DNA from 2 places in the Streptomyces sp. NPDC014864 genome. Region 1 is predicted to be linked to the other one. Evidence: riboswitches for the same ligand, from Rfam matches in the RefSeq annotation. Region 1 holds a riboswitch; the other holds the start of a gene.
The links. A riboswitch is a leader RNA that binds a small molecule or an ion and turns the genes downstream of it on or off. The one in region 1 is predicted to bind thiamine pyrophosphate.

Region 1 (7,546 bases):
TGCTGCTGGTGTGCTGCAGCGAGTCCACGGTGTACGCCAACACCGAGCCGCCCATCAGCACGCTCTCCCTCAAGCCCCGCCGCATCGGCACCGCGGTGGTCCAGCTCCTCATCGACGCGATCGAGGGAGTCGAGTCGGACCAGCCGGTGGAACAGGTCATACCGACCGAGCTGATCGTGCGCACCTCGTCCCAGCGGCGCCCGCCCCGTACGACCGTCAGCCCGCCCCGAGGCCCAGAGGGACGGTAGGGCCACTCCTACGGATCCTGCCGGGGTCGCGGGGCCCGGCACGGGCGTCTGCACCCACTCGGGCACCCACCCGGGAGGCAGCGTCGCCCGGAGCCGGCCGGATCCGGCGGAAAGGCTCTGGGCCGAGCGCCCGCCGGACCGCCGAAGACCGCCCAATCCGGGCGAAAGCCGCGGTGCACGGGAGTCCTGCTCCGATTCACCACCCCTGGGTCATCACATGGCGCGATCCGCATTCCTATGATGGGCCCACGACACCGCGGGCCGCTGCGACCAGGCAGTCCGAAGCGGTGCAGCTGCGGCGCGATGGTGGAGGGGTCGATGACTCAGGGGGCCGGTCAGGGACCCGAGGTGGAGCGGACGGCGACGCTGCGCGACTTCCGGGTACCCGCGTACGTGCCCGAGACCGGTCCGTACGCCCACGGCGCGCAGCCCGCCGACACCGCCGCGCCGGCCCGGGAGGGCTACCCGGACGCGTACACGCCCACGCAGCGCGACCTGCCCGTCATCAACCGGGGTGACACGGTTCAGGTGGCCGTCGACCCGGCCGCCGCACCGGTCCCGGGGTCCGCCACCGGTCAGGGCCCCCTGTACGTCGTCGGGGACGTGCACGGCTATCTCGACGAGCTCCTCGCCGCGCTGCGGGAGAAGGGGCTCGTCGACTCCGAGGGCCGCTGGTGCGCCGGAACCGCGCGGCTGTGGTTCCTCGGCGACTTCACCGACCGCGGGCCGGACGGCATCGGCGTCATCGACCTCGTGATGCGGCTGTCCGCCGAGGCGGCCGCGGCCGGCGGCTACTGCAAGGCGCTCATGGGCAACCACGAGCTGCTGCTGCTCGGTGCCAAGCGGTTCGGCGACACCCCCGTCCACTCCGGCGCGGGCACCGCCACCTTCCAGGCGGCCTGGCTGCTCAACGGCGGCCAGAAGTCCGACATGGACCGCCTCCAGGACCACCACCTGCAGTGGATGGCCCGCCTGGACGCCGTCGAGGAGGTCGACGGCCACCTGCTCGTGCACTCCGACACCACCGCCTACCTCGACTACGGCGACTCCATCGAGGCGGTCAACGACACCGTGCGCGAGACCATCACGCGCAACGACGCCGACGAGGTGTGGGACCTCTTCCGCAAGTTCACGAAACGCTTCTCCTTCCGCGACGAGGGCGGCGCCGACGCCGTGCGCTCCCTGCTCGACACGTACGGCGGCAACCGCATCGTTCACGGCCACAGCCCCATCCCCTATCTGCTCGGCGAGGTCGGCTCGGAGGACGGCGAGGACAACGCGGGCCCCGTGGTGGAGGGACCGCACGTCTACGCCGACGGACTCGCCATCGCGATGGACGGCGGCGTGACCATGGCCGGAAAGCTGCTGGTCCAGCAACTGCCCCTGGACGTTTGAGCGTTCACCGGAACGGCTTGTCGCGCTCGCGGACGCGCAGGTCCGCACCGAATTTGTGGAAACCCCCTGTCACCGCGCGCCGTCACGGCTCTACCATCGGCTTATCCGTAGCAGGCTCCCCTCCGTTTCTGCCCGACGGCTCGCCGGCGTGCGAGCCCCAAGCCCTACGGAGCATCGGGGGATGCACATGAACAGCGTTCCGCAGCACCTGCTGAGCGAGGACCGCCAGGAATACGAGCGGATCCTCGATGAGGCGCTGCGCTCCGCCCCGCACCGCCAGGAACTGGCCGCTGTCGGACAGCGGCTCAACCTCGAACAGCTGCGCACCATGGCACTCGACGCCTCCGCCCTCATCACGGCGGCCGCGGCGACCGAGTACCAGCACTACGTGAAGATCCGCGAGGAACTGCGCCGTCCGGAGCAGGCCACGGCGTCGCCCGTCCGTGAGGCCGGATCCGCCGAGCCGGGGGCGGTGGACATCGCCGCCACCATGGGAGAGGTCGCGGAGACGACCGGCGCGGGCGCCGTCGCCGTCGTCGCCGTTCTCGCCCCCGTGCTGGCCGGGACCGCCGCGGCCCTCTTCCTGCTCGTCGGCTACGTCCTGAAGATGCTCGACCCCGCGCCGGCCTTCGCCCAGACCATGATCACGACGGGCTGGGTGTTCGGCGCGGTGACCGCGGCCGCGATCCTCGTCGCCGCCGTCGGGCTGCTGCTCACCGCCCTGCGCAACCGCCCCTCGCCGACAGCCGGTCCGTACGGCGCGCTCGACGAGGAGGTCGCCCGGGCCAGGGACGCCTGGCGGGAGGCGCTGCTGGAGCGCGGCATACTGCCGTTCCTGCGCGAGGCGCTCACCGACCGCGGATCGGGCGCGGCCCCCCGGACGTCACCGGCTCCCTCGGCGCCGACCGGCCGTATGCCGCGGCTCGGGTACGACCGTCCCGGCTTCAGCAGCCCCGACGACGGAAGCCCGGGCCACCGCACGAGCTTCACCAGCCCCGACTTCACCAGCCCGGACTTCGGAGGACCGGAGCACCAGCCGGAGTGACCCGGGCGTACGGGTCGCCCCGGCTACGGACGTCTGAGGATCTGCGCTTCCACCCGCTCGACGAGCGTGCGGCTGTAGGCATGGACGAGAGCGAGGTGGAACAGCGCCGGGGCCAGCGGCGCCCACCGGTGCACGCGGTCCTCCCGCATCATGTACCGGACCACCGGGGCGGGCCGGAAGGGCACGTAGTCGATCGTCTGGTGCTCCCAGCGGTCCGCGACGCCCCGGCTCATCCGCTCCTGCAGGTCCGTGCTCTTCAACTCCTTGAGCCGGGCGTAAAAATGGGCGCTCCAGTGCCGCCGCTCGACGTCCAGGACGAAGGCCAGCAGGTCGACGGTGTACTCGTGCGGTTCCAGCGACAGTTCCTCGCGCATGCCCCGGCGGCACACGGCGTGCAGGTCCGGCGCGCTCCGTCCCGAGGAGTCGATGTGGCGTGACAGGCCTTCGTTGACGGAGGAGTTCCACACGCCCGGTGCCATCCGGACCCGGTCGCTGCGCCGGCTCACCACCAGCATGTCGTCGGCGGTGACCACCGCGACGTTGACGGCGAAGCTGCACTGCAGGAACGCCGGAGCCCGCAGCGGCTCCCCCGGGTCGAGATGGCGCGAGCGGGGGGTCGCCCCGTCGGGCAGTCGGCGGTCGAGCTGCTGGGCGGCGAGGAAGGTGTAGTAGTCGGTCGGCCGCAGGCGCAGATGCACCTCCGGGGTCTCGTCGAGGGCGGTGCGGGAGATGTCGAACGACTCCACGGCGTACCGCGGGCCGTTCCACACCGGGGTGCGTCCCTCGGCGCGCAGACGCTCGCTGTCGGCGGCGACCTCGTCCCGCCAGGGCGCCATGTCCTCCGGCAGCCTCACCTCCTCGTCGAGCACGTGGACGAAGACCGACTCGGGAGGGATCGGCGTCTCCCCGTCCCCCTCGACGATCAGGGCCGAGGTCTGCAACGGCCCGAGGGAGAAGGTGCGCCAGGCGGGACTGGACTCGTCCCGGCGCCGCAGGGTGCGCAGCGCGCGCCCCGAGCGCCCCCGCAGCCGGAACCAGGCGTCCTGCAACGGCTGCTGGAACAGCACCGCGAACAACATGCCGATGACGGCGCCGGCCACTCCATTGGCAACATCGATCCCACCCACGCCCCCGACAGTAGAGATCTTGCTCCCCACCGAACACCGTCGTGCCCCTTCCGTTACGACACCGGCTCCACGGGGTCCGCGCTCCGGACTCCGGGCTCGGGCTGACGCGGCCGAGGCATGGGGCGGAACACGGACCCCGCGGTGGGGCGTTCGGGGGTCAGTCGGTGATGGGCAGGTAGACCCGGTTCCCCGCCTCCGCGAACTCCTTGGACTTCTGGGCCATGCCCTCCTCGATCTCGGCCTGACCGGTGCCGTGTTCACGGCGAATGTCCTGCGAGATCTTCATCGAGCAGAACTTCGGGCCGCACATCGAGCAGAAGTGGGCCGTCTTGGCCGGTTCCGCGGGGAGGGTCTCGTCGTGGAACTCGCGTGCCGTGTCCGGGTCGAGGGCCAGGTTGAACTGGTCCTCCCACCGGAACTCGAAGCGGGCGTCGGACAGTGCGTCGTCCCACTCCTGCGCCCCGGGGTGGCCCTTGGCGAGGTCGGCCGCGTGAGCGGCGATCTTGTAGGTGATGACCCCGGTCTTGACGTCGTCGCGGTTGGGCAGGCCCAAGTGCTCCTTGGGCGTGACGTAGCAGAGCATGGCCGTGCCCCACCAGGCGATCATCGCGGCACCGATGCCGGAGGTGATGTGGTCGTACGCCGGCGCGATGTCCGTGGTCAGCGGGCCGAGCGTATAGAACGGAGCTTCATCGCAGATCTCCTGCTGGAGGTCGATGTTCTCCTTGATCTTGTGCATCGGGACATGTCCCGGGCCCTCGATCATGGTCTGTACGTGGAAACGCTTGGCGATCCTGTTGAGTTCCCCGAGCGTGCGCAACTCCGCCAACTGCGCCTCGTCGTTGGCGTCGGCGATGGAGCCGGGACGCAGTCCGTCGCCCAGCGAGTAGGTGACGTCGTAGGCGGCGAGGATCTCGCAGAGCTCCTCGAAGTTCTCGTAGAGGAACGACTCCTTGTGGTGTGCGAGGCACCAGGCCGCCATGATCGAGCCGCCGCGCGAGACGATGCCGGTCTTGCGGTTCGCCGTCAGCGGCACGTAGGCCAGGCGCACACCGGCGTGGACCGTCATGTAGTCCACGCCCTGTTCGGCCTGCTCGATGACGGTGTCCCGGTAGATGTCCCAGGTCAGCTCCTCGGCCCTGCCGTCGACCTTCTCCAGGGCCTGATAGAGCGGCACCGTGCCGATGGGGACGGGGGAGTTGCGCAGCACCCACTCCCGGGTGGTGTGGATGTTGCGGCCGGTGGAGAGGTCCATGACCGTGTCCGCGCCCCACCGGGTCGCCCAGGTCATCTTCTCCACCTCCTCCTCGATGGACGAGGTCACCGCGGAGTTGCCGATGTTGGCGTTGACCTTCACCAGGAACCGCTTGCCGATGATCATCGGCTCGATCTCCGGGTGGTTGACGTTGGCCGGCAGCACGGCGCGGCCCGCCGCGATCTCCTCCCGGACCACTTCCGCAGCGACGTTCTCGCGGAGGGCCACATACTCCATCTCGGGCGTGATCTCGCCGCGGCGCGCGTACGCGAGCTGCGTGACCGCCTGGCCGTCGCGGCCCCGGCGCGGCTGGCGCGGCCGTCCCGGGAACACCGCGTCGAGGTTGCGCAGGCCCCCGCGCGGCGAGGTGTGCTTGATCCCGTCGTCCTCGGGGCGGACGGGACGGCCCGCGTACTCCTCGGTGTCACCGCGGGCGATGACCCAGTTCTCCCGCAGCGGGGGGAGGCCCCTGCGGACATCGGTGTCGACGAGTGGATCGGTGTACGGGCCCGACGTGTCGTACAGCGTGACCGACTTCCCGTTGGTGAGGTGCACCTGACGGACCGGCACCCGCAGATCGGGGCGCGAGCCCTCGACATACGCCTTGTGCCAGCCGATGGACTTCCCGGCCTCCCCGTCGCTGGAGATCTGCGTGGAGGCAGGCGTGCGTGCGTCCTTGTTGGTCATGAGACCTACTCCCTACGCCGGCATTACCCGGTAACAGGTTCGGCGGTCGACGCAGCGGCTTCCGTCCGTCGACGTTTCGCGTGAGACATCTCTCGTTCCACGTGAAACATCGCGAATACGGAGGTCAGCGCCCTCTCAGCCCGGTGCTCCGAGCTCCCGCGTGTGCAAAGGTGCCTCCACGCTAGCGTCCTTTGTGGCGCGGTGAACAGTGGGCCTCTGCCGTTCTTGCGATGATCTGGCGGTGACCACGACACGGCAGTCCCCCTATCCACCGCCCGAACCACGAGGCCGACCAGGCCCTGGGCACGCCCAGGGCCATGGGCACGGGCACGGGCCTGGACAGGGCCACGAGCACAGGCCCGGACAGGGCCACGAGCACGGGCAGGGACACGGCCACGGGCACAGTCACAGTCATGGGCCCGCCACGCCCGTCTCGAAGCACCTGCGCAAGGTGATCGCGGCGATCCTGATCCCGTTCGCCGCCGCGGTGGTCGTCGGGCTCGCGGTGCTCTGGCCCGGCGGTGCCCCCGCGCACGAGCGCACCGGCGTCGGATTCGACCGGCAGAGCCAGCAGGCCACCGTCACCCGGGTGATCGCGGTCAGCTGCAAGGGGGCGAACGCCTCAGCCGGCGCCCCCGCCGGAGGCCCCTCCGCCGCAGGAGGCTCCTCCGCGCCGGATCAGGCCTCCGGCACCTGCAAGAAGGCCACGGTCCGGGTCGACACCGGCTCCGACAAGGGCCGCACGTTCACCGAGTTCGTGCAGCCGGACCAGTCGCGGCAGTTGCGCGAGGGCGAGAAGGTCGTGGTCGCCTACGAGCCCTCCGCGCCGAAGGATCTCCAGTACTCGGTCACCGATGTCGACCGGCGCTTCCCCATGGGGCTGCTGGCCGGCGTCTTCGCACTCGCCGTCGTGGTCGTCGGGCGGATGCGGGGCGTCATGGCGCTGGTCGCGCTGGCCATCAGCTTCCTGCTGCTGAACTTCTTCGTCCTGCCGGCGATCCTGCAGGGCTCGAACCCGCTGGTCGTGGCGGTGGTCGGGTCGAGCGCCATCATGCTGATCGCCCTCTACATGTGCCACGGCCTGTCCGCGCGCACCTCGGTCGCGGTGCTCGGCACCCTGATATCTCTGGTGCTGATCGGCATCCTGGGCTCGCTGTTCATCGGCTGGGCCGCCCTCACCGGCAACACGGACGACAACACGGGCCTCATCCACGGCCTGTATCCGTCGATCGACATGAGCGGTCTGCTGCTCGCCGGCGTCATCATCGGCTCGCTCGGTGTGCTGGACGACGTGACGGTGACGCAGACGTCGGCGGTCTGGGAACTGCACGAGGCCAATCCCGCGATGGGCTGGCGAGGCCTGTACCGGGCGGGTATCCGCATCGGACGCGACCACATCGCGTCGGTCGTCAACACGCTGGTCCTCGCGTACGCGGGCGCCGCGCTCCCGCTGCTGCTGCTCTTCTCCATCGCGCAGAGCAGCGTGGGGACCGTCGCCACCAGCGAACTGGTCGCGGAGGAGATCGTGCGCACGCTGGTGGGCTCGATCGGCCTGGTGGCCTCGGTCCCGGTCACCACGGCCCTCGCCGCCCTCGTGGTCTCGGCCGACCGCCCGGGAGGCGACCCGGCCTCGGCACCGGCCGCCCAGCCGGCCCCGGCGCGCGGTGGACGGGGACGACGCCGCAGGCGCTGAGGCGGCACCTCGGGCCGGTCCACGGAGAGCGAGACGGGCGGGACGCGGACGAGGGGACAGACGGTGGCGCCGGCGAGGCCGCGGGTGACGCGGCGG
Region 2 (7,546 bases), on a different contig from region 1:
GACGACCCCGCGCTCCGGCCGGACGGGGCGCACGAGTCCGCGGTGCTGTCCGCCGTGATGTCGGCCGAGGCCGGCTGGGAGGACGAAGCCGTGGTCCGGCACTGTGCCGACCTGCTCCTCGAAGCCGCCGGGTCCGCGGTGCCCGGCCTGCGGGAGCGTCTGCTGTGGCACGAGGTGCGCACGCCCGCGCACACCCAGGCCGAGACGGGCGCCCGCCACGGGGCCGTGCCCGCTCCCGCGCTCGCCGCCGGAGGCGGCCGTTTTCTGCACCCGGCGAACATCACGCGCCTGCCCGGTCTGTACCGGGTCGGCGGCTGGTCGCATCCCGGGGGCGGCCTTCCGCACGCGGGAATGTCGGGGGCGCTGGTGGCCGGACTGATCGTGGAGGGGCCGGAGTTCAGGGGCTCGCAGTGAGCGCGGGCCGGTCCTGACCGGGCGGCCCGGAACCGTCCCCGGCGGGTCGCGCCGGACGCGGGCCGGACGCGCCGGAAACGGTACTGCCCGTCAGAAACGGTACTGCTCGTCGAACCCGTTGCCGTGCGCCTGCCCTTGGTCCTGGCCCTGGCCGTTGCCCTGGTAGGGGTAGGACTGCTCGGGCGGGAGTTCACCGCCGTAGGTGCCGTCGCCGCGCTGCTGCGGGACCCAGACCCCGCTGGACGGGGTCTCGCCGCCGTAGCCGCCGGTGTACGCGTCCTGGCCGTAGCCCTGCTGGCCGTAGCCCTGCTGGTCCGCGTAACCGGTGTCGTAGGAGGCGTCGCCGTAACTCTGGGTGCCGATGTACGGGTCGGAGTAGGCGGCGTACTGCTGCTGGCCGGCGGCGTCGTAGCCGTAGCTCTGCTGTGCGTAGCCCGAGTAGTCGTACGCGTAGCTCTGGTCGGCGCCCTGGGCGGCGGTCGCGTACTGGTCCTGGGGGTGCCCGGCGGTGGCGTAGGCGGAGTCGGGGCCGCCCGGGTAACCGGAGGCGGAGTTGCCGTACACGCCGTAGGAGCCGGTGTCGTCGGGCATGGGCTGCGGCTCGTACACGGCGGTGGTCTCGGCTGCCGAGGGGCCGTCGGACCGGGCGGGGGTGAAGACGTCCTCGTGGTCGTACTCGTCGCCGTACGGCAGGCCGTCGCGGCCGTGGACGCCGTCGGCGTGGGCGCCGTCCGCAGCTTCGGGGTCGGAGACCTCCAGGGACGGCTCGTGGTGGTCCGCCGCCTCACCGCGGCGGCGCTTGCTGCCGGCGTCGGCGCCCGGGCCGCGGACCGCCCAGCCCGCCGCGAAGCCGCGGCGGAAGGACAGCGTGACGTAGGTCTGCCCGACCGCGAACGCGGCGGCGCCCAGACCGATGACGACGACGGACGGGATCAGCACGCCGAGCACGACGCCGAGGAAGCCGGCGAAGGCCAGCAACCGCCAGCGCAGGCGCGCCTTGTACTGCAGCAGCACCTCGCCGAGCAGCCACAGCGCGACGACGCCGAACGCGATGTAGAGGACCGTCCAGCCCATGTACGCCCCTCTCCCAGTGGCCGCTACGCAGTGTGTCCCATCGCGGTGCGGCCGGTCTAGGCCTGCGGGGGGTGGTGCAGGCCCAGGTTTTCGTAGATTTCCAGGGTCGCCGTGGAGTTGTTGAGCGTGATGAAGTGCAGTCCGGGGACTCCCTCGGCCAGCAGCCGCGCGCAGAACTCCGTGGCGAACTCGATCCCGATCGAGCGTACAGCCGCCGGATCGTCCTTGGCTGTGAGGATCCGCTCTTTCAGCTCGCCCGGGATCGAGGCGTTGCTGAGCTGCGGCAACCGCTCCAGCATCTTGACGCTGGTGACCGGCATCACTTCCGGGATCACCGGGGTCTCGCAGCCGGCCGCGGCGACCCGGTCGCGCAGGCGCAGATACGATTCGGGCTGGAAGAACATCTGCGTGATGGCGTAGTCGGCCCCGGCGCGGCACTTGTCGACGAAGTGCGCGACGTCGGTGTCCCAGTGGTCCGAGCGCGGGTGCATCTCGGGGAAGGCGGCCACACCGACGCAGAAGTCGCCCGACTCCTTGATGAGCCGGACGAGCTCGGCCGCGTACGTCACGCCCTGCGGGTGCGCCACCCACTCGCCCATCGGGTCGCCGGGCGGGTCGCCGCGCACGGCCAGCATGTTGCGGATCCCGGCGTCGGCGTACTGGCCGATGATGTTGCGAAGTTCCGCGATGGAGTGGTTGACCGCGGTGAGATGGGCGACCGGGGTGAGCGTCGTGTCGGAGGCGATCTGCTCGGTGGCCCGCACGGTGCCCGAGCGGGTGGAACCGCCGGCGCCGTAGGTCACGGAGACGAAGTCGGGGGCGACCGCCTCGACCCTCCGGAGCGCGTTCCACAGGTTGCGCTCGCCCTTCTCCGTCTTGGGCGCCCAGAACTCGAACGAGTACGTCGCCTTGCCTGCGGCGAGGATGTCGCGGACGGTCCGGGCGCGATCTGTCCGGGTGGATGCGGTTCCGAGGGCCATACTCGCAGGTTATCCAGGGTGCGCCGGTCCCCCAACCGAAAGCCGGAAATTTGCCTGATTTGTCGACTCGTTGTTCACCCCTTGGACATCCGGACCCCGCGAAATCCCCTCCGCACCCGTCGGTGTCCACGGAATGAGACGGCTCGGCACGGACCGCCGGCACCGAGACGGCTGAGACCGAGCGCGCCGGGACCGGGCCGGACGGGAGCGGGCGGAGGCCGAACCCGGGCCGGACGGGAGCGGGCGGAGGCCGAACCCGGGCCGAGCGGGACCGCGGCCGAAGGGCGGGGCCGGCCGGCCGATGACGCCTACGCGGCCCCGCGCAGCCGCTCGGCGAACTGCGCCGCCGCCGCGCCGGGGTCGTCCGCCGCGGTGATCGCCCGGACCACGACGACGCGGCGGGCGCCGGCGTCGAGGACCTCGTCCAGGTTGCCGAGGTCGATGCCGCCGATGGCGAACCAGGGCCGGGCGGTGCCGAGGGCGGCGGTGTGGCGGACCAGGTCCAGGCCGGGGGCGGGGCGGCCGGGCTTGGTGGGCGTGGGCCAGCACGGACCTGTGCAGAAGTAGTCCACGCCGTCCTGCGCGGCGGCCGCCTCGGCCTCCGCCTTCGAGTGCGTGGAGCGGCCGATCAGCACGTCGCCCCCGAGGATCGCGCGGGCCGCGGGGACCGGGAGGTCGCCCTGGCCCAGGTGGAGCACGTCGGCGCCGGCGGCGTGCGCGACGTCCGCCCGGTCGTTGACCGCGAGCATCCTGCCGTGCCGGGCGCAGGCGTCGGCGAAGACCCGGAGGTGCTCCAGCTCCTCGGCCGCCTCCATGCCCTTGTCGCGCAGCTGCACGATGTCCACCCCGCCGGCCAGGACCGCGTCCAGGAACTCGGGCAGGTCGCCCTGGCGGGTCCGGGCGTCCGTGCACAGGTAGAGCCGGGCGCCGGCCAGCCGGTCACGGGCGCGGGCGGCGGTGTCGGGCATACGTGGATCCCCCCGGTGTCGGTGCGGTGTGTCGTCGGCGTACGGGACGCGCCCCGGAGGGGCCGTGACCCCGGCGGGCCGCAGCCCGCCGCGGCCGCGGCCCCGGTGGGCGCGGCCCGTACGCCGTGGGAACGGTTGTACTGGATCAGACGGCGAGCGCCTGGGCGCGGCGCTTCACCTCCGTGCCGCGATTCTCGCTCAGCGCCTGCGCGGGGGTGCCGGGCAGGGTCGGGTCGGGGGTGAAGAGCCACTCCAGCATCTCTTCGTCCGTGAAACCGTCGTCCCGCAGGAGCGTCAGGGTCCCGGACAGTCCCTTGACGACCTTGTCCCCGTCGATGAAGGCGGCGGGGACGTGCAGCGCGCGGTTCTCACCACGGCGTACGGCGATGAGCTGGCCGTCCTTGACCAGCTGCCGCACACGTGTCACCTCGACGCCGAGCTGTTCGGCGATGTCGGGGAGGGTGAGCCAGGCGGGGACGAGAGCATCGATCTTTGCGTCAATCTCGGTCACGGGATCAAGCGTGCCATCTGGGACCGACAGTCGGAAGTCAGGCCCGTCCACCCGGGGAGGGTCCTACGTCGGCGCCGTGGGCGGCGCTCCCTCGGCGGTGGCGGTCTTCAGCGGGCGCGCGGGGTCCTCCAGCAGGCCGGGATCCATCGGCGTGCCCGCCTCGATCAGGCGTCTGCCCTGGGCGAGGTCCCGCGGACGGCCGACCGCCAGCAGGGCCACCAGGCGGCCCTCGCGCAGCCAGCACACCGTCCACGCCGGTCCGGACGGGTCGCCGCGCAGGACGGTGGTGTCGGCGGACGCGTGGTGGCCGGCGTACTGCACGAAGCGGCCGAACTGCTCGGACCAGAAGTACGGGACCGGGTCGTAGACCGCGGGGGTCTCGCCCAGGATGTTCGCCGCGACGGTGCGCGGACCCTGCAGGGCGTTGTCCCAGTGGTGGACGAGCAGGCGCTCCCCGTACCGGCCCGAGGGGAAGGAGGCGCAGTCGCCGACCGCGTACACGTCCGGCGCGCCGGCGCGCAGGTGGTCGTCGGCCAGGACCTCGCCGTGGGCGCCCAGGGGGATGCCGGAGCCGGCCAGCCAGCCGGTGGCGGGGCGCGCGCCGATGCCGACCACGACGGCGCCCGCGGGCAGCCGCGTGCCGTCGTCGAGGACCACCGCGCCCGGTTCGACGCGCGCCACGCGCGCGTGGGTGCGCAGCACGGCGCCGGAGTCGGCGTACCAGGCGGCCATCGGTGCGGCCACCTCGGCGGGCAGCGCCCCGGCGAGCGGGCGGTCCGCGGCCTCGACGACCGTCACCGCGCAGCCCGCCTCGCGGGCGGCGGTGGCGAACTCGGCGCCGATCCAGCCGGCCCCGACGACCACGACGTCGTGCTGCCGGGCGAGGACCGGACGCAGCCGTTCGGCGTCGTCCAGGGTGCGCAGCAGGTGGACGCCGGGGACACCCTCGGCACCCGGCAGCCGGACCGGTTCGGCGCCGGTCGCCAGCACGAGCACGTCGTAGGGCACGGGACCGGTGGAGGTGTCGAGGACGTGCGCGTCGACCCGCACGGCGAGCGCCTCGCGGCCCAGCTGGAGTTCGATGCCGAGGGCCTCGAAGTCGACGTCGAAGGCGGAGTCCTCGGCCTTGCCGAGCAGGACGGCCTTGGACAGGGGCGGCCGGTCGTAGGGCTGGTGGGGTTCGGCGCCGATCAGCGTCACGGTGCCGGTGAAGCCCTGCTCGCGCAGGGCCACCGCGGTCTGCACTCCGGCCATGCCCGCGCCGGCGACGACCACGTGCCGTGGCTGTGACGTGCCGTGTTCCTGCGTCTGCTCGCTCACCCGATCACCTTAGACACCTGACGGAGGGTCAGTCAGGGTGCGGACCGCGTGACCTGCTGCACAGCGGGGCCGGTCACCTCTTCCACCACGCTCGTCCCGCTCCCCGGCTGCGACTCCCACTGCCAGCTCTCCTCCAACCGGACACGCCCGTCGGGCAGTTCGACCACCGTCGACACACAGTGCCCGCAGGACGTGGTCCCGTCGTGCTTGAGCTGCACGTACCGGAAGTCGAGGCGGTCCCCTTCCCGGATACCCACCAGATGGCCGCGTACGACGTCACCGCCCGCGTATTCGGCCCAGATCTCCCCGTTCCGCTCGTGGTAGGTGAACCGGGTGCGGGTGCCCACCTGGCCGGGGGCCTGGTCGGCGACGGGGGCGAGGACGAGGCCGTCGAGCGAGCGCGGCATGGGCGAAGGCTCCCTTACGAGGTCGGTGCCCGGCGGGCTAGGGTGGCCACCGTACAAGCACTCGCGGGAGCCCGGACGCACCGGGCTGAGAGGGAGGCTGGCGGCCTCCGACCGTACGAACCTGATCCGGGTCATGCCGGCGAAGGGAGGGGCTGGACGCCCATGTCGTCTTCAGGTACGCCGTCTCCGAGTACGTCGCCTCCGGGCACCCCGTCGCCGGGCACGTCTCCGGACATCTCGGCCACGGGCACCTCGTCCCCGGGCACCGCGGACGTCCTGGTCGTCGGGGGCGGGATCATCGGGCTCGTGACGGCCTGGCGGGCGGCGCAGCGCGGCCTGACCACGGCCGTGGTGGATCCCGAACCGGGCGGCGGGGCCGCGCAGGTGGCGGCCGGGATGCTCGCCGCCGTCACCGAACTGCACCACGGCGAGCAGACCCTGCTCGGGCTGAACCTGGCCTCGGCCCGCCGCTATCCGGACTTCGCGGCCGAGCTGACCGAGCTGACCGGCCTCGACCTCGGCTACCGCCGGTGCGGCACGCTCGCCGTCGCGCTGGACGCCGACGACCGGGCCCATCTGCGGGAGCTGCACGCGCTGCAGCAGCGGTCGGGCCTGGACTCCGAGTGGCTGTCGGGGCGCGAGTGCCGGCGGCTGGAGCCGATGCTCGCGCCGGGTGTGCGGGGCGGTCTGCGGGTGGACGGCGACCACCAGGTAGACCCGCGGCGGCTGGCCCGCGCCCTGGTGACCGCGTGCGAGCGGGCGGGCGTGGTCTTCCACCGCGCCTGGGCCGAGCGGCTGACCGTGGTCCGGGACCGGGCGGCGGGCTGCGTGCTGCGCGACGGCACGGTGCTGGGCGCGGGCCGGGTGGTGCTCGCGGCGGGCAGCCTCAGCGGCCGGCTCGCGGGCGTGCCGGCCGACGTGCTGCCGCCGGTGCGGCCGGTGAAGGGCCAGGTGCTGCGGCTGACCGTGCCGAAGCGGTACGCGCCCTTCCTGAGCCGGACGGTACGGGCCGTGGTGCGCGGCAGCCAGGTCTACCTGGTGCCGCGGCTGAACGGCGAGCTGGTGGTCGGGGCGACCAGCGAGGAGCTGGGCTGGGACACCGCGGTGACCGCGGGCGGTGTGTACGAGCTGCTGCGGGACGCGCACGAACTGGTGCCGGGGATCACCGAGCTGCCGCTGACGGAGACCCGGGCCGGGCTGCGTCCGGGCTCCCCCGACAACGCGCCGCTGCTCGGCCCGACCGACCTGGACGGGCTGCTGCTGGCCACCGGGCACTACCGCAACGGCGTGCTGCTCACCCCCGTCACCGGGGACGCCCTGGCACACGCCCTGGTCACCGGGGACCTGCCCGACGACGCCCGCCCCTTCAGCCCGCGCCGCTTTCGCGCCGCCGCACTCTCGGAGCAGCCCGCATGAACATCTCGGTCAACGGGGAGCCGCGCGAGGTCGCGTCCGGCACGGCTCTGGACACCGTCGTGGCGTTGCTGACCGCCGCCCCCGCCGGAGTGGCCGCCGCCCTCAACGAGACCGTCGTCCCGCGCACGCGGTGGTCGTCCACGGCCCTGGCCGAGGGCGACCGCGTCGAAGTGCTGACCGCCGTCCAGGGGGGCTGACCCATGGCCGACGACCACCTCGTCCTCGGCGGAACGTCCTTCACCTCCCGGCTGATCATGGGCACCGGCGGGGCGCCCAGCCTGGAGGTGCTGGAGCGGGCGCTGGTCGCCTCCGGCACGGAGCTGACCACGGTCGCGATGCGGCGGGTCGACCCCTCCGTGCACGGATCCGTGCTGTCGGTGCTGGACCGGCTGGGCATCCGGGTGCTGCCGAACACCGCCGGCTGCTTCACCGCGGGTGAGGCGGTGCTCACGGCGC

Region 2: it holds a riboswitch for thiamine pyrophosphate, as region 1 does, so the genes downstream of both, thiO (glycine oxidase ThiO) here and thiC (phosphomethylpyrimidine synthase ThiC) in region 1, are expected to answer to the same signal.

What each region holds. Positions count from the first base shown of each region.
Region 1 covers NZ_JBIBWT010000021.1:56,532-64,077, forward strand. Annotated here, with positions in the region: gene ACF1A5_RS29500 (LacI family DNA-binding transcriptional regulator) at 1-248, shown strand, start outside; gene ACF1A5_RS29505 (metallophosphoesterase) at 552-1,643, shown strand; gene ACF1A5_RS29510 (hypothetical protein) at 1,825-2,688, shown strand; gene ACF1A5_RS29515 (hypothetical protein) at 2,712-3,815, opposite strand; gene thiC (phosphomethylpyrimidine synthase ThiC) at 3,973-5,757, opposite strand; TPP riboswitch at 5,750-5,927, opposite strand; gene ACF1A5_RS29525 (YibE/F family protein) at 5,999-7,450, shown strand.
Region 2 covers NZ_JBIBWT010000012.1:60,649-68,194, reverse strand. Annotated here, with positions in the region: gene ACF1A5_RS22105 (phytoene desaturase family protein) at 1-414, shown strand, start outside; gene ACF1A5_RS22100 (hypothetical protein) at 505-1,488, opposite strand; gene metF (methylenetetrahydrofolate reductase [NAD(P)H]) at 1,545-2,468, opposite strand; gene thiE (thiamine phosphate synthase) at 2,777-3,436, opposite strand; gene ACF1A5_RS22085 (Rv2175c family DNA-binding protein) at 3,582-3,947, opposite strand; gene ACF1A5_RS22080 (NAD(P)/FAD-dependent oxidoreductase) at 4,011-5,267, opposite strand; gene ACF1A5_RS22075 (hypothetical protein) at 5,300-5,674, opposite strand; TPP riboswitch at 5,728-5,839, shown strand; gene thiO (glycine oxidase ThiO) at 5,837-7,090, shown strand; gene thiS (sulfur carrier protein ThiS) at 7,087-7,287, shown strand; gene ACF1A5_RS22060 (thiazole synthase) at 7,291-7,546, shown strand, end outside.